DNA from 4 places in the Pseudomonas sp. F220 genome. Region 2 is predicted to be linked to each of the others. Evidence: predicted binding sites of a transcription regulator. Region 2 holds the regulator's gene; each other region holds the start of a gene.

Region 1 (7,656 bases), on a different contig from region 2:
TCGGCGGCGATCATCGCCGCTTCCACCAGGAAGGTGCCCACACCGCACATCGGGTCAGCCAGCGCGCCGCCCTCAGCAGCAATGCGCGGCCAACCGGCGCGAATCAGAATCGCTGCCGCGAGGTTTTCCTTCAGCGGTGCCGCACCTTGCTGCAGACGGTAACCGCGCTGGTGCAAGCTGTGGCCAGACAGATCGAGAGACAGAATCGCTTCGCCACGGTCCAGACGCAGGTGAATGCGCAAATCCGGATTGATCTTGTCGATGGATGGACGCTCGCCCGACGGGGTGCGCAGCTTGTCGACAATCGCATCCTTGACCTTCAGGGCGCCAAAGTGGGTGTTGTCGATGCCCGAGCCGTGGCCGCTGAACTCTACCGCCAGGGTGCCGTCATTAAGCATATGGTCCTGCCACTCGACATCCAGCACGCCGTGGTAGAGGTCTTCGGCGTCCTTCATCGGGAAGCGTTTGAGGACCAGCAACACCCGGTTAGCCAGACGCGACCACAGGCACAGGCGATAAGCCGTTTCCATGTCGGCCATGCCGCGCACGGCCGAGGTGTGCTCGCGCGCTTCCTCAAGGCCAAGCCCGATGGCTTCCTCGATAAGCAGGCCTTCGAGGCCTTTGGGGCAAGTGAGGAAGAGTTCGTAACGATCCGACATGGGAGTTCCAGGGCCTTTAAGAGCAGTAGTGAACGGGCAACGCATTGTCCGTTCGGTTTTCAATCAAGCGCTTTTCTTGAAGAGCGCTCGCGTGGCACGAAAGTGTGCCGTCCCACCCCGGCTGCTCCGCCAACCAAGAGGTTAAATGAGCTTAGATGCAGAGGCAGATAAAAAATTCGGTGCAACAAAATGTCATATTTCGACCCTTCGTCGAATAATACCCGACGACAACAGGTCGACATTCGCACTAGAGAATTAACCTCATCATCTAGTGGGAGCCTGATCATAGCGGGCTTTGCTCAAAAAGCAGGTCGCGAAACCCGTCTTACTTATGGCCTTAACACCATTATCGTTACGTCCTTATGACAAAACGATCATTCCCTCGATGTGACGCATTGGTTAGAACTCAATACAGGTTGGCGCCGCAATGACGTCAACACCTTGGCTCGCCACGCCGGCAGCGAGCCGCCAACGGCAGAAAATTTCTGCCCGACCTCGATTGAGGTCGACGGGACATTACACAGTCAACAAGTGAGGGAAACACCCTATGAGAAGACTTAAGCGTGATCCGTTGGAAAGAGCATTTTTACGCGGATATCAATATGGCGTTGGTGGCAAATCCCGTGAGCTTTGCCCATTTACTCTACCGTCGGTACGTCAAGCCTGGATTAACGGCTGGCGAGAAGGACGCGGCGACAACTGGGACGGTATGACCGGCACTGCGGGAATCCATAGACTCAACGAACTTCACGCCGTCGGCTAAACGGGGCACACATTCCGACACCACAATCTGAATACGCAACGACTTAACCATGCACGTCCCATCCGGGCGGCGGGCTACGGCCCAGGGGCTCCTTCAAGGAGCCCTTTTTTATTCCTGCTCACTTTGTAAGCCATCACGCAATCCTACAAAGACTTAACGCAGCGCTGCAATCGCATCCACCGATTGACGAATCAGCGCCGGTCCCTTGTAGATAAAGCCCGAATACAACTGCACCAGGCTCGCGCCAGCGGCGATTTTTTCAGCCGCGTGCTTGCCTTCGGTGATACCGCCCACGGCGATGATCGGCAAGCGGCCGGCCAATTCACCAGCCAGTACCTTGACGGTGTGGGTGCTCTTGTCGCGAACCGGCGCGCCGGACAGACCGCCCGCCTCGTCGCCATGCTCCATACCCTCGACGCCAACGCGGCTCAGCGTGGTGTTGGTGGCGATCACTGCATCCATGCCCGTCTCGATCAACGCTTGCGCCACCTGCACGGTTTCTTCATCGGTCATGTCCGGAGCGATCTTGATCGCCAGCGGCACTCGCTTGCCATAACGCTGCGTCAGGTCTTCCTGGCGCTGACGCAGGGCTTCGAGCAGTTGCTTGAGCGAGTCGCCAAATTGCAGGCTGCGCAAGCCCGGGGTGTTCGGCGAGCTGACGTTGACTGTCACATAGCTGGCATGGGCGTAAACTTTATCCAGGCAGATCAGGTAATCATCAACCGCGCGTTCAACCGGGGTGTCGAAATTCTTGCCGATATTGATGCCCAGGATGCCCTTGTACTTGGCCGCTGCCACCCGCGCGAGCAAGTGATCGACGCCGAGGTTGTTGAAGCCCATGCGGTTGATGATCGCCAGGGCTTGCGGCAAGCGGAAAATCCGCGGTTTCGGGTTACCCGGTTGTGGACGCGGGGTGATGGTGCCGATCTCGACGAAGCCGAAACCCAACTGGGCAAAACCATCGATGGCCGCGCCGTTCTTGTCCAGGCCTGCCGCCAAACCGACCGGGTTGGGGAAATCCAACCCCATGACATTCACCGGCATCCGCGCTGGCGCCTTGCACAACAAGCCATTGAGGCCCAAACGCCCGCCCGCGCCGATCAGGTCCAGGGACAGATCGTGGGAGGTTTCCGGGGAGAGTTTGAACAACAGCTGACGGGCCAGGGTGTACATGGGCGGGCTTGACTCGGTTGGCGGCGAAATGAGCCGGCGATTATAGCCGGGCAACGGGGCCGCAAGCGAGGTACGCGATGAAATCAACGGTGAATGGCATATGCCTTGCACCATCGATTGCATCAGCACTCATGCCAACGGCGGGATGAGTCCCACGTTGTTATTGAAAAGGACAACGGCGTCGTCACCCGCTTTTGCTTTGGCAAGGGACCTGGGTACGACGCTTTTTTATGGAGGGTGCACACCTGATGAATGAATTTCCTGCAGGCCCCTTGGCCTGGGTCAACGGCAGCGATGCCCCGGAAAAAAGCGCGATCAACCTTGGCTTCATGGCCCTGAGCGATTGCGCTTCGGTGGTGGTCGCCGCCACTCAGGGCTTCGCCCAACCCTACGGCCTGACCCTTAATCTCAAGCGCCAGTCATCCTGGGCGAACCTGCGGGACAAGCTGGTCAGCGGCGAACTGGATGCCGCCCACAGCCTGTATGGTTTGATCTACGCCGTGCACCTGGGCATCGGCGGCGTCGCAGCCACCAATATGGCCGTGCTCATGGGCCTGAACCAAAACGGCCAAAGCATCAACCTGTCCCACGGCCTGCAAGCTCTTGGCGTGACCAGTCCTGAAGCGCTTCACCAGCACGTGCACCAAAGTCGCGCAAAGCTGACCTTCGCCCAGACCTTCCCCACGGGTACCCACGCCATGTGGCTCTATTACTGGCTCGCCAGCCAAGGCATCCATCCGTTGCAGGATGTCGACAGCGTAGTGGTGCCACCGCCGCAGATGGTCGCGCACCTGCAGGCCGGGCGCATCGACGGTTTTTGTGTCGGCGAGCCGTGGTGCGCCAGCGCGGTAAAGCAGGATCTGGGATTCACCATGGCCACCACTCAAACCATCTGGCCCAATCATCCTGAAAAGGTTCTGGGCTGCACGCGTGCGTTTGTCGAGCAGTACCCCAATACCGCCCGCGCACTGGTCATGGCGATCCTCGAAGCCAGCCGCTTTATCGACCAGAGCACCGAGAACCGCCGAAGCACCGCGCAACTGTTGAGCGCACGCGAGTATCTGGACGCGCCTGTGGACTGCATCCAGCCGCGGCTGCTCGGCGACTATGCCGACGGCCTGGGCAATCGCTGGCAAGACCCTTATGCGCTGCGCTTCCATGGTGCGGGCGAGGTCAACCTGCCGTACCTCTGCGATGGCATGTGGTTCATGACCCAGTTCCGCCGCTGGGGGTTATTGCGCGACGACCCGGACTATCTCGGCGTCGCCCGTCAGGTTCAGCAATTGGAGCTGTATCGCGAGGCCGCCAGCGCCGTCGGTGTCAGTCACTCTGGCGAGGCGATGCGCAGCAGCCAATTGATCGACGGCAAGATCTGGGACGGTTCGGACCCGGCCGGCTATGCCCGCAGCTTCACACTGCACGCTATGAACGCCCCCTCCGCCCTTCTCGCCAGCCGCTGACAGGAGCCTGCGAACATGTTGCGTATCCTGCTGATCAACGACACGGCAAAGAAAGTCGGACGGCTCAAAGCTGCCCTGACCGAGGCCGGATTTGACGTAATCGACGAATCCGGGCTGACCATCGATCTGCCGGCGCGCGTCGAAACGGTGCGTCCGGATGTGATTTTGATCGATACCGAGTCACCGAGCCGCGATGTGATGGAACAAGTGGTGCTGGTCAGCCGCGACCAGCCACGGCCGATCGTGATGTTTACCGACGAACATGACCCGGACGTAATGCGCCAGGCGATCAAGTCCGGGGTCAGCGCCTACATCGTCGAAGGCATCCTCGCCTCGCGCCTGCAACCGATCCTCGACGTCGCCATGGCCCGCTTCGAAAGCGACCAGGCCTTGCGCGCACAGCTCCAGGCCCGCGACCAGCAACTCGCCGAGCGCAAGCGCATCGAACTGGCCAAAGGCTTGCTGATGAAGATGAAGGACTGCAAAGAGGAAGAGGCCTACACCCTGATGCGCCGCCAGGCCATGAGCCGCCAGCAGAAGCTGATTCAAGTGGCTGAACAGATCATTGCCATGAGTGAGTTGCTTGGCTGAAGTTCTGTTGCGTCTGTGAGGGCGTCTTCGCGAGCAGGCTCGCTCCCACAGGGGAATTGCGTCGTACATAAATCAACTGTGGGAGCGAGCCTGCTCGCGATTGGCCGCAACTCGGTTTCACCTGTTGGCACAGATCTCGCTATGTAAACCACACAGGTAACCAACGGCGGTTGCCCCACCTACGACAAAGACGTCGCACACCCCTTCGCGAAAGCGCATCGGGTTGCGGCGTTTTTTCGTTTTGGCCCCATAGCCCGGGGCCGGTGGCGCGGCCGTTACGGGCGCCCCACCTGAAAGCTCACGACTCCTTTCGAGACTCTTCACAGCTGAGGTGCGCGATGAAATCAAGCTTCTGGAAATCCGGCCATACCCCGACATTGTTCGCGGCCTTCCTCTATTTCGACCTGAGCTTCATGGTCTGGTACCTGCTCGGCCCTTTGGCGGTGCAAATCGCTACCGACCTGCAACTGACCACCCAACAACGCGGGCTGGTGGTCGCCACGCCGATTCTGGCGGGGGCCTTTCTGCGCTTTGTGATGGGCTTGCTGGCGGATCGCCTGTCACCGAAAACCGCCGGACTGATCGGTCAGGTCATCGTCATCTGCGCGCTGTTCGGCGCCTGGAAGCTGGGTATTCACAGCTATGAACAAGCACTGGTGCTCGGCCTGTTTCTCGGCATGGCCGGTGCGTCGTTCGCTGTCGCGCTGCCTCTGGCCTCGCAGTGGTATCCACCGCAGCATCAAGGCAAGGCCATGGGCATTGCCGGTGCGGGCAACTCCGGCACGGTGTTCGCGGCGTTGATTGCCCCCGTACTGGCGGCAGCTTTTGGCTGGAGCAACGTGTTCGGTTTCGCCCTGATTCCGCTGATCCTGACCCTGATAGTTTTTGCCTGGCTGGCCAAAAACGCCCCTGAGCGGCCAAAACCAAAATCCATGGCTGACTACTTCAAGGCACTGGGCGATCGCGACAGTTGGTGGTTCATGTTTTTCTACAGTGTGACCTTCGGTGGTTTTATCGGCCTGGCCAGCTCCCTGCCCGGCTACTTCAACGACCAGTACGGCCTGAGCCCGGTAACCGCTGGCTATTACACCGCTGCCTGCGTGTTCGGTGGCAGCCTGATGCGCCCGCTGGGTGGCGCCCTGGCGGATCGCTTCGGTGGCATTCGCACGTTGCTTGGCATGTACACTTTGGCGGCGATCTGCATGACCGCGGTGGGCTTCAACTTGCCAAGCTCCTACGCCGCCCTCGCCCTTTTCGTCTGCACCATGCTCGGTCTTGGTGCCGGTAATGGCGCGGTCTTCCAATTGGTACCGCAGCGTTTTCGTCGGGAGATCGGCGTGATGACTGGCCTGATCGGCATGGCTGGTGGCATCGGTGGCTTCGCACTGGCGGCCGGCATGGGCGCGATCAAACAGAGCACCGGCAGCTATCAACTGGCGCTTTGGTTTTTCGCCAGTCTCGGTGTGCTGGCCTGGTTCGGCCTGCACGGGGTCAAACGTCGCTGGAGAACCACGTGGGGTTCGGCGGCCGTGACCGCTGCGCGGGTCTAAGCGCTTAATGAGCCTGCAACTGACTTTCGCCCAGGCCAGCGCCATCGGCCCACGCGATGAAAATCAGGACGCTCTGCGCCTGGTCACCCCAGCCCCTGCGCTGGCGGCCAGTAAGGGCTATTTGTTCGCCATCGCTGATGGCGTCAGCCAGTGCGCCGACGGCGGCCTCGCCGCTCGTTCGACCTTGCAGGCTTTGGCACTGGACTACTACGCCACGCCGGAAACCTGGGGCGTGGCTCAGGCCCTCGATCGGTTGTTGCTGGCACAGAATCGCTGGCTACAGGCCAACGGTGGCGGGCAGCCATTGCTCACCACCGTCAGCGCGTTGGTGCTGCGTGGCCGGCGTTTTACCCTTGCCCATGTCGGCGACTGCCGGGTCTATCGGTGGTGCGCCGGGGAGTTGCAGCGCATTACTGAGGATCATGTCTGGGAGCAACCGGGCATGCAGCATGTACTCAAGCGCGCATTGGGTCTGGATCAGCATCTGGTGCTGGATTTTCTCGACAGTGAACTGCGCCTGGGTGAGAGCTTCGTGCTGCTCAGCGACGGCATCTGGGCAGTCCTTGGCGACATGGCGATCACCGCGATCCTGCGTGACCAGCCCGACCTCGACAGCGCCGCGCAGACGCTGGTCAACGCCGCGCACCTGGCAGGCAGCCAGGACAATGCCAGCGCCTTGTTGGTGCGGGTCGATGCCCTCGGTGAAGCGAACATCGGTGATGCGCTGATCCATTTACAGCAATGGCCGTTGCCGCCCGCGCTGAAGCCGGGTCAGTCGTTCGAAGGCTGGCAGGTCGAGGCATTACTCGGGCAGAGCCAGCAGTCTCTGCTCTACCGCGTTCGCGATGCCCAACAGCAACCCTGGCTGCTGAAAACCTTACCGGCCCACCTGCATGACGATAACCAGGCCGGGCAAGGTCTGCTGTCTGAAGAATGGTTTCTGCGGCGGGTCGCCGGTCGACACTTCCCCGAAGTGCATGCCGCCAGTCAGCGTCAGCATTTGTACTACGTGATGCGCGAATACCCAGGTTTGACCCTGGCCGAGCTGTTCGCACAAAACGGTCCGCTGCCACTGGCTCAATGGCAGGAACTGGCCGAACGCCTGTTGCGGACGGTGGGCATGCTGCATCGACGGCAGATCCTGCACCGGGATATCAAACCGGAAAACCTGTTGCTGGGTGAGGACGGCGAATTGCGTCTGCTGGATTTCGGTCTGGCGTATTGCCCTGGGCTCTCGGAGGACCAGGCGCACTTGCTTCCTGGAACGCCTAGCTACATTGCCCCGGAAGCCTTCAATGGCAACACGCCAACGCCGCAACAGGATCTGTATGCGGTGGGCGTGACCTTATATTTCCTGCTGACCGGGCAATATCCCTTCGGGGAAATCGAAGCCTTTCAACGACCACGCTTCGGGGTGCCAGTCAGCGCCAATCGCTATCGGCCGGACCTTCCGGATTGGC
Region 2 (7,656 bases):
GGTTGGTAACGATCTGGCGCTGGACAGCGGGGTAGGGACGTGTGGCAAGGACGGGCAGTCGGTGCCGGTGGGTGTCGGCCAGCCAACGTTGAAAATTGATGCGATCACCGTGGGTGGCACGGGCGCTTGAGAGGGAGCCTTGGGTGGGCGAACCGCAATGCGGTGCAACCCACCCGGGGTCGAAAACTAACGCAGACCGCGTTGTGTCTCGTCCAGCTCACGGATGTACTTGAAGATTTTTCGGCTGGCAGCAGGTGGCTTGCTTTGCGCAAGTTCATGCTGGGCCTGACGGATCAAGGAGCGCATTTGCTGGCGATCCGCGTCCGGGTAGTCGATGACGAACTTCTCCAGGACGCCGTCATCGCCCGCGATCAAACGATCGCGCCAGCGTTCCAGGCCGTGGAAACGTTCGTTGTACTGCCGAGTGGAGGCATCGAGTTGATCAAGCAACATCAGAATGGCGTCAGTGTCCTGATCGCGCATCAGTTTGCCGATGAACATGAGGTGCCGTTTACGCGCGATATTCGCGGTGTGCTTGGGCGCATCGTTCAGAGCCCGGCGCAAGGCGTCGGTCAATGGCAGTTTTGCCAGCAAGTCAGGCTTGAGTGTTGTAAGGCGCTCGCCAAGATCAACCAGAGCATGCAGCTCACGTTTGACCTGGGATTTGCTTTTCTCCCCATCGAGGGAGTCGTCGTAAGAATCAACCATGGTGGCAGTCCGCAAAGAAACGCCGCCATGATAACCAGTCGGGGGCCGCTTGTCCGGCCCGGTCGCTCGAAGGCCTTAACCGAAAGCAGAATTTGAGTGGAGAACACCATGAGTGCAGCAGAAAGCGTCGGCCCAAAGGCTTTGCCGGCACTGCAAGAGCAAGTCGAGCAGATCATCGCTGAGGCCAAGCGCCAGGGCGCCAGCGCCTGCGAAGTCGCGGTATCTCTGGAACAGGGCCTGTCGACCTCGGTCCGCCAGCGGGAAGTCGAAACCGTTGAGTTCAACCGTGACCAGGGCTTTGGCATCACCTTGTATGTAGGCCAACGCAAAGGATCGGCCAGCACCTCGGCCAGCGGTCCGGAGGCGATTCGCGAAACCGTCGCCGCTGCTCTGGCCATTGCCAAGCACACCTCCGAAGACGAAAGCTCAGGTCTGGCCGATGCCGCCTTGATGGCCAAGGATTTGCCGGATTTCGACCTGTTCCACGCTTGGGACATCACTCCGGAGCAAGCCATCGAACAGGCATTGGCCTGTGAAGCGGCGGCGTTTGCAACTGACAGCCGGATCAAGAATGCCGATGGCACGACCCTGAGTACCCATCAGGGCTGCCGCGTGTATGGCAACAGCCACGGGTTTATTGGTGGTTATGCGTCGACCCGTCACAGCCTGAGCTGCGTGATGATCGCCGAAGCCGACGGTCAGATGCAGCGCGACTATTGGTATGACGTGAATCGCCAGGGCGAATTGCTCACCGATCCGGTCACCATCGGCCAGCGTGCTGCGCAACGGGCGACTAGCCGTCTGGGCGCGCGTCCGGTTCCAACCTGCGAAGTGCCGGTGCTGTTTTCCGCAGAACTGGCGGGTGGTTTGTTTGGCAGCTTTCTCGGGGCGATCTCTGGCGGCAATCTGTACCGAAAGTCGTCGTTCCTCGAAGGTACGCTGGGTCAACGTCTGTTCCCTGAGTGGCTGACCCTGGATGAACGGCCGCACCTGATGCGCGCCCTGGGCAGCTCGGCGTTCGATGGCGACGGTCTGGCAACTTACGCCAAGCCTTTCGTCGAGAACGGTCATTTGGTTTCTTACGTGCTGGGCACTTACTCCGGTCGCAAACTGGGCATGCCAAGCACCGCCAACTCTGGTGGCGTGCATAACCTGTTCGTTACCCATGGCGACGAAGACCAAGCTGCGTTACTGCGGCGTATGGGACGCGGGCTGCTGGTCACCGAGTTGATGGGCCAGGGTTTGAACATGGTGACTGGCGACTACTCCCGTGGTGCCGCGGGTTTTTGGGTGGAAAACGGCGAGATTCAGTTCGCCGTACAAGAAGTGACCATCGCCGGCAATATGCGCGACATGTTCCAGCAGATCGTCGCGGTCGGTAATGACCTGGAAATGCGCAGCAATATTCGCACGGGTTCGGTGCTGATCGAGCGGATGACTGTGGCGGGTAGTTAAACCCTTACCGATAAACAAAAAGGCGTGCCACCCATTGAGGTGGCGCGCTTTTTTTGAGCGTTGCACAGCCCCCTGTAGGAGCGAGCTTGCTCGCGAAAGCGGTGTAACAGTCAATGCAGGATGTGCCGGAAGGCTTGGTGATCGCTTTGGTATTGGCCGGGGCGGGGATGTCGCGGGTCAAGGCGTTCTTGATCGGCGCGGCGTCAGGTTTGGTTGAGCCCGTCTTCGCACTGCTGTGTGCCTGGCTGGTGAGCCTGGCTGAAATGCTCTTGCCGCTGGGTCTGGCGTTAGCCGCGGGCGCCATGCTGCTGGTGGTGACTCATGAGGTCATCCCGGAGTCGCGGCGCCATGGCCATGACAAGCTGGCGAGTCTGGGGCTGTGTATCGGGTTCTGTCTGATGATGGTCATGGATACGGCACTCGCCTGAATGCCTCTCGGCAGGCGTGCCCTGCCGATGTTTACTCGCCTTCGTCGAAGAAGTTATTGATCAGCTTGATCAGCGCATCCAATGCTTCCTGCTCTTGCTCGCCTTCAGTGGACAGATGGATTTTAGTGCCTTTGCCGGCAGCCAGCATCATCATGGCCATGATGCTTTTGCCATCGACCATCGATTCAGGCGTGCGTCCGGCTCTGATCTGGCACGGATACTGACCTGCAACCCCAACGAACTTGGCAGACGCTCGGGCATGTAAACCCAACTTGTTGATGATTTCAATTTCCAGAGCGGGCATCGCGGTGTGGATCCTTTAGCTTAGGTCGCGGTGGCGAACCTGGACGTTCTTCAGGGACGTTTGCAGGGCCTGGCCCAGACGTTCGGTCAGGTAGACGGAGCGGTGATGCCCGCCGGTGCAGCCAATGGCGATGGTGACGTAAGCGCGGTTGCTGGCAGCGAAACGAGGTAGCCACTTCAGCAGATATGCAGAGATATCCTGGAACATTTCTTCGACGTCCGGTTGGGCGGCCAGATAGTCGGCAACCGGCTGATCCAGCCCGGACTGTTCGCGTAATTCTGGTTTCCAGTACGGATTTGGCAGGCACCGCACATCGAACACCAGGTCGGCATCGACCGGCATGCCGCGCTTGAAGCCAAACGACTCGACAAGGAACGCCGTGCCCGATTCTGGCTGGTTCAACAGACGCAGTTTGATCATATCGCGCAGTTGATACAGGTTCAGATTGGTGGTGTTGACCTTCAGATCAGCGAGGTCGGCAATCGGCCCAAGCAGGTTGGTTTCATCGTCAATGGCTTCGGCGAGCGATCGATTGGCGTTGCTCAGGGGATGGCGCCGACGGGTCTCGGAGAAGCGCTTGAGCAGGGTTTCTTCGTCGGCGTCCAGATACAGCACGTCGCATTGGATGTGCCGGCTGCGTACCTCTTCCAGAAGTTCGGGAAAACGCGACAAATGGCTGGGCAAGTTACGGGCGTCAATAGACACCGCGACTAGCGGTTGCGCCAGTTCAGTGTGAATCAACGCGCGCTCGGCCAGCTCCGGAAGCAGGCCGGCCGGCAGGTTGTCAATGCAGTAGTAGCCGTTGTCCTCCAGTACATCGAGGGCGGTGCTTTTACCTGAGCCGGAACGGCCGCTGACGATGATCAAACGCATGATTAGTGACCGTTCTGCTCGACCAGGACAACCTGATACAGGGCTTCATTGGTTGCGGCGCTGCGAAGCTTTTCGCGCACTTCCTTGCGGTCAAGCATGCTGGCAATCTGCCGGAGCAGTTCCAGGTGCGCATCGGTAGCGGCTTCCGGGACCAGCAGAACGAACAGCAGGTCAACCGGCGCACCATCGATGGCGTCAAAATCTATGGGGGCGTCCAGGTGCAGTAGCGCACTGACTGGAGACGTGCAGCCCTTGAGGCGGCAGTGGGGGATGGCGATGCCGTTGCCAAAACCGGTGGAGCCAAGTTTTTCACGGGCAATCAGACTCTCGAAGACATCTTGCATCTCCAGATCCGGCACTTCGCGGCTGATCAGGTTGGCAATTTGCTCGAGGGCGCGCTTTTTACTGCCGCCCGGCACGTTCACCAAAGAACGGCCGGGGGTCAGGATGTTTTCAAGTCGAATCATGGGTTGGGAGTGTTAACGACCTGTTGCGCCCTGGAGGACACTTTGGGTCTTTTCCTTATGCTTTTTGAGTTGGCGATCCAGCTTGTCGGTCAGCAGGTCGATCGCGGCATACATGTCTGAATGCTCAGCGTTGGCGACTACTTCTCCGCCGGGGATATGCAGCGTGGCTTCGATTTTCTGCAGCAGCTTCTCGACGTTCATCGTGACCTGCACGTTGGTGATCTTGTCGAAATGCCTTTCCAGTCGTTCGAGTTTTTCGCCGATGTAGGCGCGTAAAGGTTCGGTCACTTCCAGTTGGTGTCCACTGATGTTGACTTGCATACAGCTTCTCCTTCGTTGCCAGTGCATAAGGCGGCAGGCTGGTTTGCCTGCCACTAGGCTGTGCCCGAAAACTGCCTGTGAGTTTTCAAACACAACCTGGAACGCTGTGGCGTGGCCCGTTACATCAACCGCTTGCGTTCGCTCGAAGGCGCGATCCCAAGGGATTCGCGGTACTTGGCGACGGTGCGGCGGGCTACCTGAATGCCTTGTGCCTCCAGTAAACCAGCGATCTTGCTGTCACTCAACGGCTTTTTCTGATTTTCCGCGGCAACCAGTTTTTTGATGATCGCGCGGATCGCTGTGGACGAGCATTCACCGCCTTCAGAGGTGCTTACGTGGCTGGAGAAAAAGTACTTCAGTTCGTAGATGCCGCGTGGGGTATGCATGAATTTCTGGGTGGTGACCCGGGAAATCGTCGATTCGTGCATGCCGACCGCTTCGGCGATGTCATGCAGCACAAGCGGTTTCATCGCCTCATCGCCGTACTCGAGGAAGCCCCGTTGATGCTCGACGATCTGGGTAGCGACTTTCATCAGGGTTTCGTTGCGGCTTTGCAGGCTTTTGATGAACCAGCGCGCTTCCTGCAACTGGTTGCGCATGAAGGTGTTGTCGGCGCTGGTGTCGGCACGACGCACGAAACCGGCGTACTGCGGATTGACCCGCAGGCGCGGCACAGATTCCTGATTCAACTCCACCAGCCAGCGCTCGTTGTCCTTGCGCACGATCACGTCAGGTACGACGTATTCGGCTTCGCTGGACTCGATTTGCGAGCCTGGGCGCGGGTTGAGGCTTTGCACCAGCTCGATGATCTGCCGAAGCTCGTCTTCCTTGAGTTTCATGCGGCGCATCAGCTGGCTGTAATCACGGCTGCCAAGCAGGTCGATGAAGTCGGTGACCAGTCGTTTGGCCTCGGTCAGCCAAGGTGTTTTGGCTGGCAGCTGACGCAGTTGCAGCAACAGGCATTCGCTCAGATTGCGCGCACCGATACCGGCCGGCTCGAATTGCTGGATGCGATGCAGGACGGCTTCAATCTCGTCCAGTTCGACGTCCAGTTCCGGGTCGAAGGCTTCGAGGATTTCCTCGAGGGTCTCGTCCAGGTAGCCCTGATTGTTGATGCAATCGATCAGGGTCACGGCAATCAGGCGATCGGTGTCGGACATCGGTGCCAGGTTCAGTTGCCAGAGCAAATGACTCTGCAGGCTTTCACTAGCCGATGTGCGGGTGGTGAAGTCCCACTCGTCGTCATCGTTGCTCGGCAGGCTGCTGGCGCTAGTCTGGTAAACATCTTCCCAAGCCGTGTCGACGGGCAGCTCGTTGGGGATGCGCTCGTTCCAGTCGCCTTCCTCGAGGTTATCCACCGTCGGGGCCGTTTCCTGGTAGGAGGGTTCCTGAACATCGGTATTGGGTTTCTGCTCGACGTTGTCGGCCAGAGGGTCGGCGTTATCGAAGTCGTCGCCTTCTTCCTGGCGTTCGAGCATCGGATTGGACTCCAGTGCCTCCTGGATTTCCTGTTGCAGGTCCAGGGTCGACAATTGGAGCAGGCGGATGGCCTGTTGCAGCTGCGGTGTCATCGTCAGCTGCTGGCCCATTCTCAAGACTAGCGATGGTTTCATGGCAGGGGCTTAACACCTTATTCGCCGGCGCACATGCGCCATCCACTACAGGGCGCCTAAGCGCCAAACATAAGCAAATTATATGCCTGAAACTGAAGTGTTTGCCTAGAGCGCGGTAACAATAAAAATTTACAGGATCTTATTGCTGCTGGCGCTCTGACTATTGGCTGAACACCTGAGGGCGCGTGTTTGCCTAAAGCGCGGTAACAATAAAATTTATAGGGTTTTATTGATGCAGCCGCTCTGGCAGCTAGCCAAACACCTCAGCACTTACAGGCGGAACTCATGACCCAGGTACACTTCCTTGACCAGTTCGTTGGCCAGGATAGTGGCGGAGTCACCTTCGGCGATCAGTTGGCCGTCGTTGACGATGTAGGCGGTCTCGCAGATATCCAGGGTGTCACGGACGTTGTGGTCTGTGATCAGCACGCCGATACCCTTGGCCTTCAGGTGATAGATGATCTGCTTGATGTCACCCACCGAGATCGGGTCCACACCGGCAAAAGGCTCATCGAGCAGGATGAACTTCGGTGCGGTAGCCAGGGCTCGGGCGATTTCCACGCGACGACGTTCGCCGCCGGAGAGGCTCATGCCGAGGTTCTCGCGGATATGGTTGATGTGGAACTCCTGCAGCAGGCTTTCCAACTCCTTGCGACGCTCGGTCTTGTCGAGTTCCTTGCGAGTCTCAAGAATGGCCATGATGTTATCGGCGACCGACAGTTTGCGGAAGATCGACGCTTCCTGCGGCAGATAGCCGATACCGGCCCGTGCACGACCGTGCATCGGCTGGTGGCTGACGTCCAGATCGTCGATCAGTACACGGCCCTGATCGGCCTGGACCAGTCCGACGATCATGTAGAAACAGGTGGTCTTGCCGGCGCCGTTAGGACCGAGCAAGCCGACGATCTGACCGCTGTCGATGGACAGGCTGACGTCACGCACGACCTGACGGCTCTTGTAGCTCTTGGCCAGATGCTGAGCTTTCAGAGTTGCCATTACTGGGCCTTCTGCTCGTCAGTTTTCTTTTTCGGCTGGATCACCATGTCGATCCGCGGACGTGGCGCGGTGACGGTGTTACCGTTGGCGCGACCGGCGTTGGCGACCTGCTTGACGGTGTCGTAGATGATTTTCTCGCCTTCGGTGGTATTGCCGTCGTTGATCACTTTGGCGCGGTCAATCAGTACGATGCGGTTTTGCGCGGCATGGTACTGAATGGTCACGCCATAGGCCTGAACCGGCTTCGGATCACCGACCTTCTGCAGTTGTTCGAAATACGCCAGGTTGCCCACCGAGGTCACCACGTCGATTTCGCCTGCGTGGGTGCGAGTGATGGTCACGGTATTGCCGGTGATCTTCATCGAGCCTTGGGTGATGATGACGTCGCCTTTGTAAGTGGCAATGCCTTGCTTGTCATCCAGTTGAGCGTCGTCGGCCTGAATGCGGATGGGTTGCTGGCTATCAGTCGGCAGAGCCCAGGCGCTCACGCT
Region 3 (7,656 bases), on a different contig from region 2:
GCAAGGGCCGGCTCAATCTCGACCTGCATTACAAGATCATCAAGGGCCAGTTGACCGCCGAGAACAAAATGGTGATCGAACAACTGCAACTGGGTGAAAAAGTCGACAGCCCGGATGCCGTAGACTTGCCGATTCGTCTCGCAATCGCACTGCTCAAAGACAGCGACGGCAAAATCTCCATCGAGCTTCCGGTCACCGGCGACTTGAACAATCCACAGTTCAGCGTGATGCCGATCATCTGGCAGACCCTGCGCAATCTGGTGCTGCGTGCAGTTGAAGCGCCCTTCAAGTTCATTGGCGGTCTGGTCAGCGGTGGCGGCTCAGAAGACCTTGGCAGCGTGTCGTTCGCGCCAGGTTCCAGTGACCTGAATAAAGACTCCGAATCGACGTTGATCAAACTGGCCAATGCTCTCAAAGAGCGTCCGGCCCTGCGACTGGAAATTGAAGGCACCAGCGCGCAAAGCAGCGACGGCCCACCGATCGCCGAACAGCGGCTCGAGCGTGAATATCAATACAACTACTACAAAATGCTTCAGCGCCGCGGTGACAAGGTCCCTGCCCAAGCGTCCCTGTTAGACGTTCCAGACAGCGAGAAGGCGCCGCTGCTTGAAGGCATCTACCGCACCCGCCTGAAAACACAACCACCGGCCGAATGGACGCAACTGAGCCGCGACGAACGCACGACAAAACTGCGTGAAGGGGTGATCAAGTTCTGGAGCGAAAGCGACGTGCTCCTACGTCAACTGGGACAAGATCGGGCCAGCAGCATCAAGGACTTCCTGGTGGACAAAGGGCAGTTGGCTGACGATCGGGTTTACTTCATCGACGCTAATCTAGGGCAAGCAGAAAACGATGGTCGGGTGATCACGCCGCTGCATCTGGATAGCGAGTAACCATGCAAACACGTTTCTTGCTCAGCCTGGCATTGGCCGTTGCTGCCAGCCAGGCTCAAGCCGCCGATACGCTACGCTGCGCCAGTCAATTGATCAGCGTAGGAGACAGGTCTAGCGAAGTTCTGCAGAAATGTGGAGCGCCGGTTTCCCGTGATTCTCTGGGTTACAAGCGCAGCGCTAACAAGCGCGAAGAGTTTCAGGTCGAGGAGTGGATGTACGGCCCCAACAGCGGCATGTATCAATACCTGCGCTTTGAAGGCAATCGCCTGGTGCGTATCGACAGCAAACGCGGCAACTGACACCCCCCTTCCCCTTCGCAGATACATTTTGCGCCTCAAATAGAACAGGCTCCGACACTCAGTGCCGGAGCCTGTAATGACCACATCCGTGCGGTCTTTCGCATGAACCTTGAAGAAATGACAGGCGTATTACTGGAGCGCCTGTCGTCCCCTTCTCCCAGTCCAGGCGAGAAGCTTGAACGTTATTCGGTTTTCAAGCCGTCAGCCGATACAGCTGTAACGCCTTTGATTTTTTTGGTGATATCCACTGCCATTTTTTTCTGTGCCTCAGTTACCGCAACAGTTGAGGACAGGGACACAACACCTTTGTTGGTTTCAACTTTGATGTCCGTGCCAGGAATGCCTTTCTCGGTGACCAGATCGCTTTTCACTTTAGTAGTGATCCAGGTGTCGGAAGTAGCTTCCTTGGCCTTGGTCATTTCACCAGCAGCCACAACCATTGGCGACTGGGTGGTTTGAGTGGTCTGCGCAAATGCAACGTTGGCCATGGTCAGGGTCAGCGCGGTTGCAGTAGCAGCAGCGATAGCGAACTTCTTCATACGAGTAACTCCTGTTTTTCTAGAAGGTCTGCGCCGTGATACTGGGGCAGGGTTACTGGATATATTGCAGACGCTGTGCCAACCCACAAACTAAAAGTAAATACTTATAAATCAACTAGTTATAAAAAAATCAAAAATCCGGAGTCGTGCAGAATGCATGACTCCTACGTAATCTGCATGCAAGTTGCGGCTTTCACAAAAGTTCCTAACATCCTGAATTGCAGGCCATTTCCATATTTATCTATTCAGGTATGAGGATGTTTGAAATAACGCCGCTGATCACCCTCCGTTCATCTTCAATACTTCCCATAAAAAATGCCCCCGTCTTCACCAGGCGGGGGCATTTTTTTACTGGATGACTAGAAGACTACGTGCCAGTGGCGGTGCAACCCTTTGGAGAGTAGTCAGACGCGACGGTGGTTGCGCAAGACCAGCCCCCGGTTTGTGTGCGGGTAAGAGTGATCGTATGGTTAAGCACAGGGCCCGGAGCATTCAAGATTGTGCAAGCAATTGTGCCTGCGCCTGTAGAGGAGGTACCTGATGCGGTAGTCGTGCAGTTACTCGATGTCGCGATGCCACCTACCAGCTCTAATGTGGGATCGGTGCCCTGATTCATGATGTCTTCAAAAGGAACTTTCAGCGCGGAGATTTCCGCCAATCCAGCGGTAACCTTGGCCCTGGCTTGGTACTTCGAATAAGCCGGTATCGCAAACGTGGCCAAAATGCCGATGATCGCGACCACGATCAACAGCTCGATCAAGGTAAACCCTTTTTGACTATCCATAGATTAAGTTCCAAGCATTAAATGAAGTCTCATGACCTTAACAGGTTAAAGCACAGCGCATGCCAAGCCCATCGAGCCCATGTCAGTGGGCCCACAAAGGTGCTGGCGCATCGCCTTTATCCTTAGCAGCTGCACAATCTGACACTTTTTGTCACCCGCCCATCCCTCATTAGGCTGATCCGACCGTCTAGGCTATAAGTCTCTGACTGTTTTGCGTTTGGTGCTCGTATGAATGACATCGCCCTCACCGACCTGGCCACGCAATTGGTTCTGCTGTGGGGCGAAAAAGTCGTGATGCGAACTCTCGATCCGCTCAACGCGCAGATGGGCATGATGCCTTGGGATATGAACCCGACCAGAAAGACCTGTACATGGCGACGCTCAAGCAAGTGGTGAAGAACACGCCGGACCTGCAACGTCTGATCATGACGCAAGGCAATTCACTGGAGATCGACTCCCAGATGCGCAAGGATGGTTTTAACGACTTGCGTACCTCAGGCCTGCTCAAGGCCATGCAGGGCATTACCAGCCTTGAGGAAATCAACCGGGTCACCAAGGACTAAACGATGGCGGTCAAAGCAGCAAAAATCAGTGTCTACGCGTGGGAAGGCACCGATAAAAAAGGCACGAAAATGACCGGTGAATTGAACGGTCATAACCCGGTACTGATCAAGGCGCAGTTGCGCAAGCAAGGCATTACCCCGGGCAAGGTACGAAAAAAAAACAGCTCGATCTTTAGCGCCGACAAACGCATCAAGCCCCTGGATATCGCCCTGTTCACCCGGCAGATGGCGACCATGATGAAAGCCGGAGTGCCGTTGCTGCAGTCCTTCGACATCATCGGTGAAGGTTTCGATAACCCGAACATGCGCAAGTTGGTGGACGAGGTGAAACAGGAAGTCGCGGCCGGCAACAGCTTTGCCGCTGCGCTGCGCAAAAAGCCGCAGTATTTCGATGACCTGTACTGCAACCTGGTGGACGCCGGTGAACAGGCTGGCGCCCTGGAAACCTTGCTGGAGCGGGTAGCGACCTACAAGGAAAAGAGCGAAAGCCTCAAAGCCAAGATCAAGAAAGCCATGACCTATCCCTTGGCCGTGATCTTCGTCGCGATCATTGTGACCGGCATTCTGCTGGTCAAGGTGGTCCCACAGTTCCAGGCGGTATTTTCCGGTTTTGGTGCAGAACTCCCGGCCTTCACCCTGATGGTCATTGCCATCTCCGAGTTCATGCAGGAGTGGTGGTTGCTGGTACTGGTCGCGATCGGTGCTGCGGTATTGGGTTTCCGGCATGCGCGCAAACGTTCTCAACGCTTCCGTGACTGGCTGGACGTCAGTCTGTTGAAACTACCGCTGGTGGGCACGCTGATGTACAAATCAGCCGTGGCTCGTTACGCCCGTACACTCTCTACCACCTTTGCTGCCGGCGTACCGTTGGTCGAAGCCCTGGACTCCGTGGCCGGCGCCACGGGCAACATTGTGTTCAAGAACACGGTCAAGCGCATCAAACAGGATGTCTCGACCGGCATGCAGCTGAATTTCTCCATGCGCGCTTCCGGCATCTTCCCGAACATGGCGATCCAAATGACCGCCATTGGTGAAGAATCGGGCGCGCTGGACGATATGCTGGAAAAGGTCGCAACTTACTATGAGGGTGAAGTCGACAATATGGTCGACAACCTGACCAGCCTGATGGAACCCTTCATCATGGTAGTTCTTGGCATCATCGTCGGCGGCCTGGTAGTAGCCATGTACCTGCCCATCTTCCAACTCGGCACAGCGATCTGAACATGCCCTTGAACGAGCTTTTGGCGAGCTATCCGCTGGCCTTCATATTATCGATGCTGGCTCTGGGCCTGATTGTTGGCAGTTTCCTCAATGTGCTGGTCTGGCGTCTGCCAAAAATGCTCGAAAGCGAATGGAGGGAACAAGCCCACGATGTGTTGGGTTTAACGCCAGAACCATCAGGCCCGACTTACAACCTGTTGCTCCCACATTCCCAGTGCCCGCACTGCGCTCACCCGATCCGGGCCTGGGAAAACATCCCGGTCCTCAGCTATCTGCTTTTGAGAGGTCGCTGTTCGAAGTGCAAGGCCCCCATCAGCAAACGCTACCCGTTCACCGAGCTGGCTTGCGGTCTGCTTTCTGCCTTCGTCGCCTGGCATTTCGGTTTTGGCTGGCAGGCAGGGCTGATGTTGATCTTGAGCTGGGGCTTGCTGGCGATGAGCCTGATCGATGCCGATCATCAACTGCTGCCGGATGTGTTGGTGCTGCCGTTGCTCTGGCTGGGCTTGATCGTCAACAGCTTCGGCCTGTTCGTGTCCTTGCATGACGCGTTGTGGGGCGCAGTGGCCGGTTACATGAGCCTGTGGTCGGTGTATTGGCTGTTCAAGGTGCTCACTGGCAAGGATGGCATCGGCCAGGGCGACTTCAAGCTCCTGGCGATGCTCGGAGCCTGGGGCGGCTGGCAAATTCTGCCGCTGACGATCCTGCTGTCATCCCTGGTGGGCGCTGTGCTGGGGCTGAGTTTGCTGCGCATGCGTGGCGCGAAAACCTCGACGCCAATGCCTTTCGGCCCCTATCTGGCAATTGCCGGCTGGATTGCCTTGCTCTGGGGTGGTCAAATAACCAACTCTTATCTGCAGTCTGTCGGTTTCAAATGACTAGCCCTGTTCTCAAACCCTGGATTCTCGGCCTGACCGGCGGAATCGGTAGCGGCAAAAGTGCCGCTGCACAGCACTTCATCGACCTCGGTGTGCATCTGGTCGATGCCGATCATGCCGCCCGCTGGGTAGTCGAGCCAGGTCGTCCCGCACTGGCGAAGATCGCCGAGCACTTCGGTGCAGGCGTGCTTCAGGCAGATGGTCAACTGGATCGCGCTGCGCTGCGCAAACTGATCTTTGAAGTTCCTGAAGAGCGGCGCTGGCTCGAGTCCCTGTTGCACCCACTGATCGGACAGGAAATCGCCAGTCACTTGGCCAAGGCCCAGTCGCCTTATGCAATTCTGGTCTCGCCACTGTTGGTAGAGTCCGGGCAGTACACACAGACACAACGTGTGCTGGTGATCGATGCGCCAGAGCAACTGCAAATCGAGCGAACCCTGCTGCGTGACCAGACCAGCGAGCAACAGGTCCAGGCGATTCTCAAAGTTCAGGCCAGCCGTGAAGAACGCTTGCGCCATGCCAACGATGTGCTGGTCAATGATCGCGATCTAAACTGGTTACATAGCGAGGTCGAACGCTTGCATCACTTTTATCTTACTTTGCGTGGAGGCCAGTCATGAGCCAACCCTTGACCGTCGAATGCCCAACCTGCGGTGCCCCTGTGGAATGGAGCGCAACCAATCCCAACCGGCCGTTCTGCTCGGACCGCTGCAAACTGATCGACCTGGGCGCCTGGGCGTCTGAAGAGCACAAGATCCCGGTCAGCCCGGACGCCGAAGACGAGATGTTCTCCGAGGACTTCGACCCTCGTACGCACTAATTAGAAAGTCACGGCCGCATAAAACCGTAATCCTGCCCATCGTCGAGGTTCTCGGCCAGAAACTGCAACTCATCCGCCAGATCCTCGACATTGCGTACGCCCTTGCTCTGCTGCACCACTGCACTGAGCAAGGCGCGCAGACTCAAACCCGGGTCAAAACCCACTTCTTGCGCCGCATCCAGACTCTGACGCAGTTCCTGCCTTGCCCACTCGTAGACACTCATGACCGTGCTCCTGAAGATTTTTCAAAGCATGCAGGGCCTCATGATTTTGGACCTTGATGTGGATCAAGGTCCTTACTTGCGCGGCTCATCGTCCTTCCACGGCGCCGACAGGTAGCGCGTGCGATTGAAGGTTTCCAGCCACTCGGGGCAGAACACCACCAATGCACTGACGATCATGCCGTTGATAAAGGCCTCGGGGAAAATGATCAGCCACAGATAGCCGACAAAGTCCTCCAGCCATTCCGGCATGGCAAAGCGCCCGTCGAACCACAGCAAGCCGAGCGCCAGCAACAGACACAACAACGCCGAAAGCGCCGCTGCAAAAAAGCCTGAACAAAAGATATACACAAAGGGATTACGCGGTTGCGCCCTCTCCACAAGGATCGCGCAGCATTCGGTGACCAACACCGGCAGCAGGATCAGCAACGTGCCATTGACCCCGACTGCCGCCAAATCCTGGCGGCCCAACGCCACCAGCCCGAGTTGCGCGATCAGGCCACCGACAATTGCCAATGGCCAGTCCAGCAGCAAGGTCACCGCGGTCATGCCGATAAAGTGGTAGGACACACCGGTATCGAAGTCCCGTCGCACCAGCCACAACACAAACAACGTGAACACCGTACCGAACAGCAGATGCTGACGCCGACTATCAGTGAACAGCTCGACCCAGGGCGCGCGCGCAATCGCCCAAGCCAGCACCGGTACATAGATGAGCCAGCCGACCGTGAGGGTTTCCGGCGACAGCACGGCTGCACTGATCATGGCCGGACCTTCTCCAGCGCCCACATCGGCGCAAGACTCAGTAACATCACTGACCAAACCTTCACTTCAGACTCCTTGTGCAATAGGGCTCGATGTTACCAGCAGCCAGTCTACACCCCCCTTCCCGCACCCTCCGATCAACTCTTGCTGGTCTTTAAAACCATCAGGCCCAGTGACGTGGATTGTTCAAAATACCCTCATGCTCGGCGAACAGCTTGGGCAACTCGGCCTTGAGGAAATCCACCCAGGTTCTGACTTTGGCATCGAGAAAACGTCGTGATGGGTAAAGCGCATAGACATTGCGCTCCCGTAAACGATAGGTCGCCAGCAGGCGCAGCAACTTGCCTTCACTCACCGGCCGCGTCGCGGTATAGAACGGCAGCAGGCTGATGCCCATACCGGCTTCAGAGGCTTTGACCATGGACTCGGCGACATTGCTCTGGAAGGTCTTGCCGGGGATGACACGATGCTCGCCCTGCTCGTCGTGAAATGTCCATTCATCACTGTACAAAGGATCGAGCATTCGCAGACAGCGATGCTCATTCAGGTCCAAAGGGTTGCCGGGCACGCCATGGCGTTCCAGGTACTCCCTGGAGGCACAAGGCACGCTGTAAATCTGCCCGATGGCCTGTGCGACAAATTGCGTATCGGCTAATTCCTGAGCAATCGAGATGAC
Region 4 (7,656 bases), on a different contig from region 2:
ACCGCCAGCAAGCTCACGGCCAGATTGATCACGTCGCGAAAGGCCGGGTCGTTCTGGTCGAGGAACAGCCCCACCAGCTGGTTCGGCAACAGCCAGAACACCATGGCGAAACCGAGCATCGCGGCCCCACCGAAGGCGATCCCTACCCGACCGGTCAGGCGTGCATCGAGCAGTTGCCCGGCGCCATAGTGCTGACCAATGCGCATGGTGATCGCGTAGGAAATACCCGCCGGAATCATAAACGCCACAGAGACAATCTGCAGGGCGATCTGATGCGCCCCCAGTTGCGTGCTGCCCATGGTGCCCATGCACAGCGCGGCGAACGCAAACAGGCCGACTTCCACCGCATAGGTGCCACCGATTGGCAGCCCCAGACGCCATAGTTCGCGCAGGTACTGGCGGTTTGGCCGCGATAGACCCTGACGCAACGGATAAGCGTCGTAGGCCGGATGCCGACGGATATGCCAGGCCAGCACCAGTGCCATGCAATTAGCGACAATCGCCGTGACCAGGCCAATCCCGATAAGACCGAGCTTCGGCAGACCGAACATGCCGGTGATCAACGCATAGTTGAGCAGGAAGTTGGCCACGGTGCCGCCGAGGCTGATGATCATCACCGGTGTGGCGCGGCCGATGGCGCTGGTGAATCCACGCAAGGCCATGAAGCTCAGATAGCCGGGCAGGGCGAACGGCAAGATCAGCAGGAACTGACCGGCCGCGTGAACGTTGGTTTCAGTCTGGCCGAACAGCAGCAGAACGGGCTTGAGGTTCCACAGCAGCAGACCGGCCACCAGCGCCATCAGCCAAGCCAGCCAGAGCCCGGCCTGGGTCAGGCGGGTGGCGCCTTCAATGTCGCCTGCGCCCTGGCGAATGGCGACCAAGGTCCCGACTGCGGCAATCACACCAATGCAGAAGATCGACACAAATGTATAGCTGGCGGCGCCCAAACCGCCACCGGCCAGCGCTTCAGGGCTTATTTTGGCCATCATCAGCGTGTCGGTGAGCACCATCAGCATGTGCGCCAACTGCGAGGCGATCAGCGGCCCAGCCAGCCGCAGGATGGCCCGGAGTTCGATACGTGCTGGATGCTGCATGATCATCACACTCGATTATTCAGAGGAACGAGGAAGGGTTGATTCTCGGCGCTCTCAGGCGTATGCACAAAGGGATAAAAACGATTGCTGGCATGATAAAAACTCATGCTGCGGTGATTCTGGTAGGGTTTTTCATCTCACGCTATAGGAGCTTTCCTCATGTCCCGTCGTCTTCCTCCTCTTTACGCCTTGCGCGCTTTTGAAGCGGCGTCGCGGCATAGCTCGTTTACCCGTGCGGCAGAGGAGTTGTCGATTACCCAGAGCGCAGTCAGCCGGCACATTCGCACGTTGGAAGAGCATTTCGCCTGCCGCCTGTTTCAACGTAGCGGCCGCAATCTGCAAATGACTGAGGCCGCGCGTCTGCTGCTACCCGGGGTACGGGAAGGTTTCTCGGCGCTGGAGCGAGCCTGCAATACCTTGCGCGCCGAAGACGACGTCCTGCGCATGAAGGCCCCGTCAACCTTGACCATGCGCTGGCTGCTGGCGCGCCTCAGTCGTTTTCGGCATTTGCAGCCGGGTAACGAGGTGCAACTGACCAGCGCCTGGATGGATGTCGATTCCGTGGACTTCAATCAGGAGCCCTTCGATTGCGCGGTGCTGCTGAGTAACGGGCATTTTCCGCCGGATTGGGAGGCCAGCTATCTGTTCCCCGAACTACTGATCCCGGTGGGCGCGCCGAACCTGTTGAGCGATCAGCCATGGGACGCCGCGCGATTGGCCCGCGCCGAGCTGCTGCACCCGACGCCGGACCGTCGCGATTGGCGCAATTGGCTGGAGCGCATGGGCCTCTCTGAACAGGTGTCGCTCAAGGGCGGCCAGGTCTTTGACACACTGGAACTGGGCATGATTGCCGCTGCCCGTGGCTACGGTGTTTCCATGGGCGATTTGCTGATGGTGGCCGAAGATGTTGCTCAAGGGCGGTTGAGTCTGCCGTGGCCGACTGCCGTCGCCAGTGGAGAGAACTATTACCTGGTCTGGCCGAAAACCCGTCCCGGAGGTGAGCGTTTGCGCAGGCTCAGCGATTTTCTTCAGGGCGAAGTCCAGGCGATGGAGCTTCCAGACGTCGAGCGCCTGAGCTGAAGCCAGGTTGTGATCAGTGGCAGCACCGTTTTCGCCCATCGCTCGCTGGATTCCGCCAACCTCGACATGGACGCGAACCGAAGTGCGGCAGACGCCGTTGGTGGATCTTCTAAAGGGATGACAACGGTTTAACTGGCTGCCGGCCGATACTGCAGCGCTTCAGCCAGATGACTGCGACTGATCATTTCAACCTGCTCAAGGTCCGCCAGCGTGCGGGCCACCTTGAGCAGTCGATGCGCGGCCCGCAAAGACAGGGTCAGCCGTTCGCATGCCGTCTCAAGCCAGTGCTCGTCGACTGTGGATAACTTGCAGTGTTGGCGCAGGCCTGGCAGGTCGAGGAAGGCATTGGCACAACCCTGACGCCGTTGTTGCCGACTGCGAGCGGTGGCCACCAGTAAGGCGGCGCTGGCGGTGTCATCGCCGGGTTGCTGCGTGGGGTTGAGCGCAGTGGCTTCGCGGGCGACGGTCAGGTGCAGGTCGATGCGATCCAGCAGAGGGCCGGAGAGTTTGTTGCGATAGCGCTGAATCTGTTCCGGTGTGCAGCGACAACGTCCGCTGGGCTCGCCGAGATAGCCGCACGGGCAGGGATTCATCGCAGCCACCAATTGGAAGCGTGCGGGGAAACGTACCCGGTCTCGGGCTCGGGCAATGACAATTTCGCCGGACTCCAGGGGCTCTCTTAAAACCTCCAAAACCTTTCTGTCGAACTCAGGCAATTCGTCCAAAAAAAGCACGCCATGGTGGGCGAGGGTGATTTCCCCTGGCTGCGGTTTTGAGCCTCCGCCCACCAGCGCCGGGCCGGATGCCGAGTGGTGAGGATGGCGAAACGGCCGTTGTGGCCAGTGGCTCAGCGGTACATGGCTGGCGACCGACTGAATCGCGGCGACCTCAAGCGCTTCATGTTCATCCAGAGGTGGAAGCAAACCGGGCAAACGACTGGCCAGCAGGGTTTTACCGGTGCCCGGCGGGCCGCTGAACAACAGGTTATGCGCACCTGCCGCGGCGATCAGCAGCGCTCGTTTGGCGGCGATTTGCCCCTGAACTTCACTCAAGTCGGGATAAGGTTTATTCGTGTGCAGCAAGCCGCTGGAAACAAAAGGTTCAATAGGCGTATGGCCGTTGAAATGCGCGACCACTTGTAGCAGATGATCGACCGCGATCACCTTAAGCCCCGAAGCCAGACAAGCCTCTTCGGCATTGGCTCGTGGCACCACTAGCATGCGCCCGGCATCGCGTGCGGCGAGCGCCGCCGGCAGCACCCCTCGCACTGGCCGTACGGCGCCAGACAACGCCAGCTCCCCAAGACACTCCGCATCGTCCAGCGTCAATGTTGGGACCTGTACGCTGGCCGCCAAAATTCCCAAGGCAATCGCCAGGTCAAAGCGCCCGCCGTCCTTTGGCAAGTCAGCGGGAGCGAGATTCAACGTTATTCGACGAGCCGGAAAATCGAGGCCTGAATTGAGAATTGCACTGCGCACCCGGTCTTTGCTTTCCTTGACGGCCGTTTCCGGCAAGCCCACCAATGTCAGAGAGGGCAAACCGTTCGCCAGATGAGCTTCGACAGTAACTGCAGGCGCTTCCACGCCCACCTGGGCGCGGCTGTGGACGATGGCCAGAGACATAGATCATTCCTTGATGGTGCGAGAGCCGCTTCCTGCGGCTTTGGAAGGATAGTTGAGCGAAGAGTAGAAACTGGAGGATTACAGCGATTGAATCCAGACAGGATGTATCAGCCCACGTGAGAAGGTGACTGCAGCGCAGTCATTCGCGGGCAAGCCACACTCCCACAGGATGAGCGGGGACCTGTGGGTCGACGGCAACTTTATTCCGCAGGCGGTGCCAACTTCGCCTCAAGCTCCGCCACCTTTGCTTCAAGACTCTCCAACCGAGCCCGCGTGCGCGCCAGTACCACCATCTGACTGTCGAATTCTTCTCTGCTCACTAGATCAAGCTTGCTGAAGCCGCTTTGAAGCAGGGCTTTGAACTGGCTTTCGATTTCGGTGCGTGGCAGCGGGGCGTCGCCGCTGAGCAGGCGGGAGGCATGGCCGCTCAGGGCGTCGAGGAGGTCTTTGGGCGCGAGCATGGTAGGTGTCCTGGAAACAGATGGTCGGCAGTGTATCACGCAGTGTCTATAGTCAATTGCGCAGGCAGGGATGCACGTTTTTCGCGCATGTTGGCGTGCAGTCGCGCACCGTTGTTGTGCGGATCTGCTGCAGAGATTGTGAAGAGACGCTTGCGGCAGCGACCAAGGGATTGAAATCAGTAGGTTTTCACGAGATGGCAAGCTTTCTGCTTAGTCGTTGGTAACCCATGCACTGATGCAGTCGCTGTGACGAATGCAGTGCGCCGGGCGGAACGGGGGAAGTGTTTCGTCAGGAGTGGTTAGCGGGCGTCGGGATGGCCGAGCAGGGCCAACGATGCGTTACAAAGCCAGGCACTGCGCTTAGACTTGAGCCGGGTTTGTTTTCCTGGGGCAAGTCCACCAATTCGGGAGAGAGTTTTCATGAAGCTAGTCACTGCCATCATCAAGCCGTTCAAGTTGGACGATGTACGCGAGTCGCTGTCCGAGATCGGCGTGCAGGGCATTACCGTTACTGAAGTCAAAGGCTTCGGTCGGCAGAAGGGTCACACCGAGCTGTATCGTGGCGCGGAATACGTGGTCGATTTCCTGCCCAAGGTGAAGATCGATGTCGCCATTGACGACAAGGATCTTGACCGGGTTATCGAGGCGATAACCAAGGCAGCCAATACCGGCAAGATCGGTGATGGCAAGATCTTCGTGGTCAATCTGGAACAGGCGATTCGCATCCGTACCGGCGAAACCGATACCGACGCAATCTAAGCCGCCACAAACCCAACGCCCCAGGAGAAAACAATATGACTCTGCGTAAATTCGCAGGGCTTGGAGCCCTGTTGTCCATCGTAATGCCCGGCCTGGCCATGGCGGCAGATCCGGTGGCGCCTCCAGTCCTCAACTCCGGCGATACCGCCTGGATGTTGATCTCTACTGCCCTCGTGCTGTTCATGACGATTCCCGGCCTCGCGCTGTTTTACGGCGGCATGGTTCGCTCCAAAAACGTTCTTTCCGTGATGATGCAGTGCTTCGCCATTACCGGTCTGGTCACCATCCTGTGGTTCATTTATGGCTACAGCATGGCGTTTGACACCACGGGGATGGAAGTCAACGTCGTCAACCTCAACTCCTTTGTCGGCAGCTTCGCCAAGGCCTTCCTCGCCGGCATCACGCCTGCCAGTATTACCGGGCCTGCGGCGCTGTTCCCTGAGGCGGTGTTCGTCACCTATCAGATGACTTTTGCGATCATCACCCCGGCGCTGATCGTCGGTGCGTTCGCTGAACGGATGAAGTTCTCCGCGATGCTGGTGTTCACAGGTCTCTGGCTCACGCTGGTTTACGCGCCGATCGCGCATATGGTCTGGAGCGGTCCGGGTTCGCTGTTGGGCGACTGGGGCGTGCTCGACTTCGCGGGCGGCACCGTGGTGCACATCAACGCCGGTGTGGCCGGTCTGATTGCGGCTCTGGTATTGGGCAAGCGCAAAGGCTTTCCGACCACGCCGATGGCTCCGCACAACCTCGGTTATACCCTCATGGGTGCCGCGATGTTGTGGGTCGGCTGGTTCGGCTTCAACGCCGGTTCCGCCGCTGCGGCCAACGGCACTGCCGGTATGGCGATGCTGGTTACCCAGATCGCAACCGCCGCCGCTGCGCTGGGCTGGATGTTCGCTGAGTGGCTCACTCACGGCAAACCAAGTGCACTGGGTATTGCTTCGGGTGTGGTCGCCGGTCTGGTGGCAATCACTCCGGCCGCTGGCACCGTAGGCCCGATGGGCTCTCTGGTGATCGGCCTGGCAGCGGGTGTGGTGTGCTTCTTCTGCGCCACCACGCTGAAACGCAAACTCGGCTATGACGACTCCCTGGACGCCTTCGGCGTACACGGCATCGGCGGTATTCTCGGCGCGATCCTGACCGGTGTGTTTGCTGCACCGTCCCTGGGTGGCTTCGGCACCGTTACCGACATCGCCGCACAAGTCTGGATTCAATGCAAAGGCGTGGGCTTCACGGTGATCTACACCGCAATCGCCACCTTCATCATTCTTAAGGTCCTGGACGCTGTCATGGGCCTGCGTATCACGGAAGAAGAAGAGGCTGTCGGCATCGACCTGGCACTTCATAACGAACGCGGCTACAACTTGTAAGACGCGCATAAAAATCTTGCCCGGCTTGCCGGGCATTTTTTTGTCCGGATTTTGTCATTGAAGAAGCAGCTGAAAGGTTTTTTCTTACAGCTTTGGCCGTGTTTACGACGGGTGTTTTTCTGCGGCCAATGGCTTACGTGATGGAAGGAATATTAGGGCCTTTGTTTTTTCCCAGAGCGCGCTAGAATGCGCCCCGAATGTGCGGAGAACTGTATGTGGCAACAGACTCTGATTACCCTGCGGGCAAGGCCTCGGGGCTTTCATCTGGTAACGGACGAGTTACTCGCCGGCCTGCCTGAACTGAAGGCATGTCGGGTTGGTCTGTTGCATTTGTGGCTGCAGCATACCTCGGCGTCGTTGACCATCAACGAGAACGCCGACCCGGCGGTACGTCGCGACTTTGAACAATTTTTCAATCGGCTGATCCCACAAGGCATGGCCGGGTATGAACATGAGGACGAAGGCGCGGATGATCTCCCGGCGCACTTCAAGGCCAGCTTGCTTGGCTGTCAGCTGAGTTTGCCGATTACGGCAGGTCAACTGGCGTTAGGTAGCTGGCAAGGTGTTTATCTAGGCGAGCATCGTGATCATGGCGGTGTTCGTAAAGTCCTCGCCACCTTGCACGGTGATGGGGCATAAGCCGCTGGTTACCAGTGGATGATGAATTTTTTCCGGCGGCCTTCGACAGTGGGCGAAGCTGGGCTATAACTAATCTGCTTTTCGCAAGTCATGAGGTAGAACATGAGCGACGATGATCTGGAAAACGACGACCTCGAAGTAGGTGACGAAGACGAGACCGAAGAAGGTCTAGAAGCAGCGGCCGAAGACGTCGCTGACGACGATGGCGGCGATGCGCCTGCTCCGACCGCTAAAGGCAAAGCCAAGGCTGCTATTTCAGTCGATGAGCTGCCGAGCGTCGAAGCCAAGAACAAAGAGCGTGATGCTCTGGCGCGCGCTATGGAGGAGTTTCTCTCCAAAGGCGGCAAAGTGCAGGAAGTCGAGGCCAACGTGGTGGCTGATCCACCAAAGAAGCCTGACAACAAGTACGGCAGCCGTCCTATCTAAGCGCGCCTGGTACTTGCTTGCTGAAAAAGCCCGCCGTCGCTGCGGGCTTTTTCATGGGTGAAAGGAAAGTATGGGGGAGAGTGCTCTTCGTAGCAGCTGCCGAAGGCTGCGTTCGGCCGCGAAGCGGTCGTAGATGCCTTACGCTGATAAAGCGGGAAAAACGAGGTGTCCGGATTGCGACTGCTCCGCAGCCGAATGCAGC

The links. The regulator sigma-54, encoded in region 2, starts transcription at its own class of promoters, with help from an activator protein. The targets are predictions, from matches to a motif close to ANTGGCATNNANNTTGCTNT.
Region 1: a site for sigma-54 is predicted at 2,688-2,707, ahead of ACZYSM_RS10040 (CmpA/NrtA family ABC transporter substrate-binding protein). Genes of this name have one in related genera too.
Region 3: a site for sigma-54 is predicted at 2,563-2,582, ahead of ACZYSM_RS08655 (pilin). Genes of this name have one in related genera too.
Region 4: a site for sigma-54 is predicted at 4,451-4,470, ahead of glnK (P-II family nitrogen regulator). Genes of this name have one in related genera too.

What each region holds. Positions count from the first base shown of each region.
Region 1 covers NZ_JBVASJ010000008.1:62,145-69,800, forward strand. Annotated here, with positions in the region: gene rlmKL (bifunctional 23S rRNA (guanine(2069)-N(7))-methyltransferase RlmK/23S rRNA (guanine(2445)-N(2))-methyltransferase RlmL) at 1-659, opposite strand, end outside; gene rmf (ribosome modulation factor) at 1,207-1,422, shown strand; gene ACZYSM_RS10035 (quinone-dependent dihydroorotate dehydrogenase) at 1,576-2,595, opposite strand; gene ACZYSM_RS10040 (CmpA/NrtA family ABC transporter substrate-binding protein) at 2,844-4,055, shown strand; gene ACZYSM_RS10045 (ANTAR domain-containing response regulator) at 4,071-4,646, shown strand; gene ACZYSM_RS10050 (nitrate/nitrite transporter) at 4,985-6,196, shown strand; gene ACZYSM_RS10055 (bifunctional protein-serine/threonine kinase/phosphatase) at 6,204-7,656, shown strand, end outside.
Region 2 covers NZ_JBVASJ010000002.1:153,278-160,933, reverse strand. Annotated here, with positions in the region: gene tldD (metalloprotease TldD) at 1-130, shown strand, start outside; gene yjgA (ribosome biogenesis factor YjgA) at 187-708, opposite strand; gene pmbA (metalloprotease PmbA) at 817-2,163, shown strand; partial or broken gene ACZYSM_RS02605 (ZIP family metal transporter) at 2,274-2,591, shown strand; gene ACZYSM_RS02600 (HPr family phosphocarrier protein) at 2,623-2,895, opposite strand; gene rapZ (RNase adapter RapZ) at 2,911-3,768, opposite strand; gene ptsN (PTS IIA-like nitrogen regulatory protein PtsN) at 3,771-4,235, opposite strand; gene hpf (ribosome hibernation-promoting factor, HPF/YfiA family) at 4,248-4,556, opposite strand; gene ACZYSM_RS02580 (RNA polymerase factor sigma-54) at 4,676-6,169, opposite strand; gene lptB (LPS export ABC transporter ATP-binding protein) at 6,440-7,165, opposite strand; gene lptA (lipopolysaccharide transport periplasmic protein LptA) at 7,165-7,656, opposite strand, start outside.
Region 3 covers NZ_JBVASJ010000006.1:163,549-171,204, reverse strand. Annotated here, with positions in the region: gene ACZYSM_RS08670 (DUF748 domain-containing protein) at 1-893, shown strand, start outside; gene ACZYSM_RS08665 (DUF2845 domain-containing protein) at 896-1,192, shown strand; gene ACZYSM_RS08660 (BON domain-containing protein) at 1,375-1,731, opposite strand; gene ACZYSM_RS08655 (pilin) at 2,099-2,515, opposite strand; gene ACZYSM_RS08650 (hypothetical protein) at 2,744-2,911, shown strand; partial or broken gene ACZYSM_RS08645 (ATPase, T2SS/T4P/T4SS family) at 2,902-3,078, shown strand; gene ACZYSM_RS08640 (type II secretion system F family protein) at 3,082-4,299, shown strand; gene ACZYSM_RS08635 (prepilin peptidase) at 4,302-5,174, shown strand; gene coaE (dephospho-CoA kinase) at 5,171-5,794, shown strand; gene yacG (DNA gyrase inhibitor YacG) at 5,791-5,994, shown strand; gene ACZYSM_RS08620 (hypothetical protein) at 6,003-6,218, opposite strand; gene ACZYSM_RS08615 (energy-coupling factor ABC transporter permease) at 6,291-6,980, opposite strand; gene ACZYSM_RS08610 (LysR family transcriptional regulator) at 7,144-7,656, opposite strand, start outside.
Region 4 covers NZ_JBVASJ010000003.1:288,721-296,376, reverse strand. Annotated here, with positions in the region: gene ACZYSM_RS04975 (NorM family multidrug efflux MATE transporter) at 1-1,094, opposite strand, end outside; gene ACZYSM_RS04970 (LysR substrate-binding domain-containing protein) at 1,254-2,174, shown strand; gene ACZYSM_RS04965 (YifB family Mg chelatase-like AAA ATPase) at 2,303-3,796, opposite strand; gene ACZYSM_RS04960 (accessory factor UbiK family protein) at 3,997-4,257, opposite strand; gene glnK (P-II family nitrogen regulator) at 4,678-5,016, shown strand; gene ACZYSM_RS04950 (ammonium transporter) at 5,052-6,389, shown strand; gene ACZYSM_RS04945 (secondary thiamine-phosphate synthase enzyme YjbQ) at 6,603-7,028, shown strand; gene sutA (transcriptional regulator SutA) at 7,131-7,454, shown strand.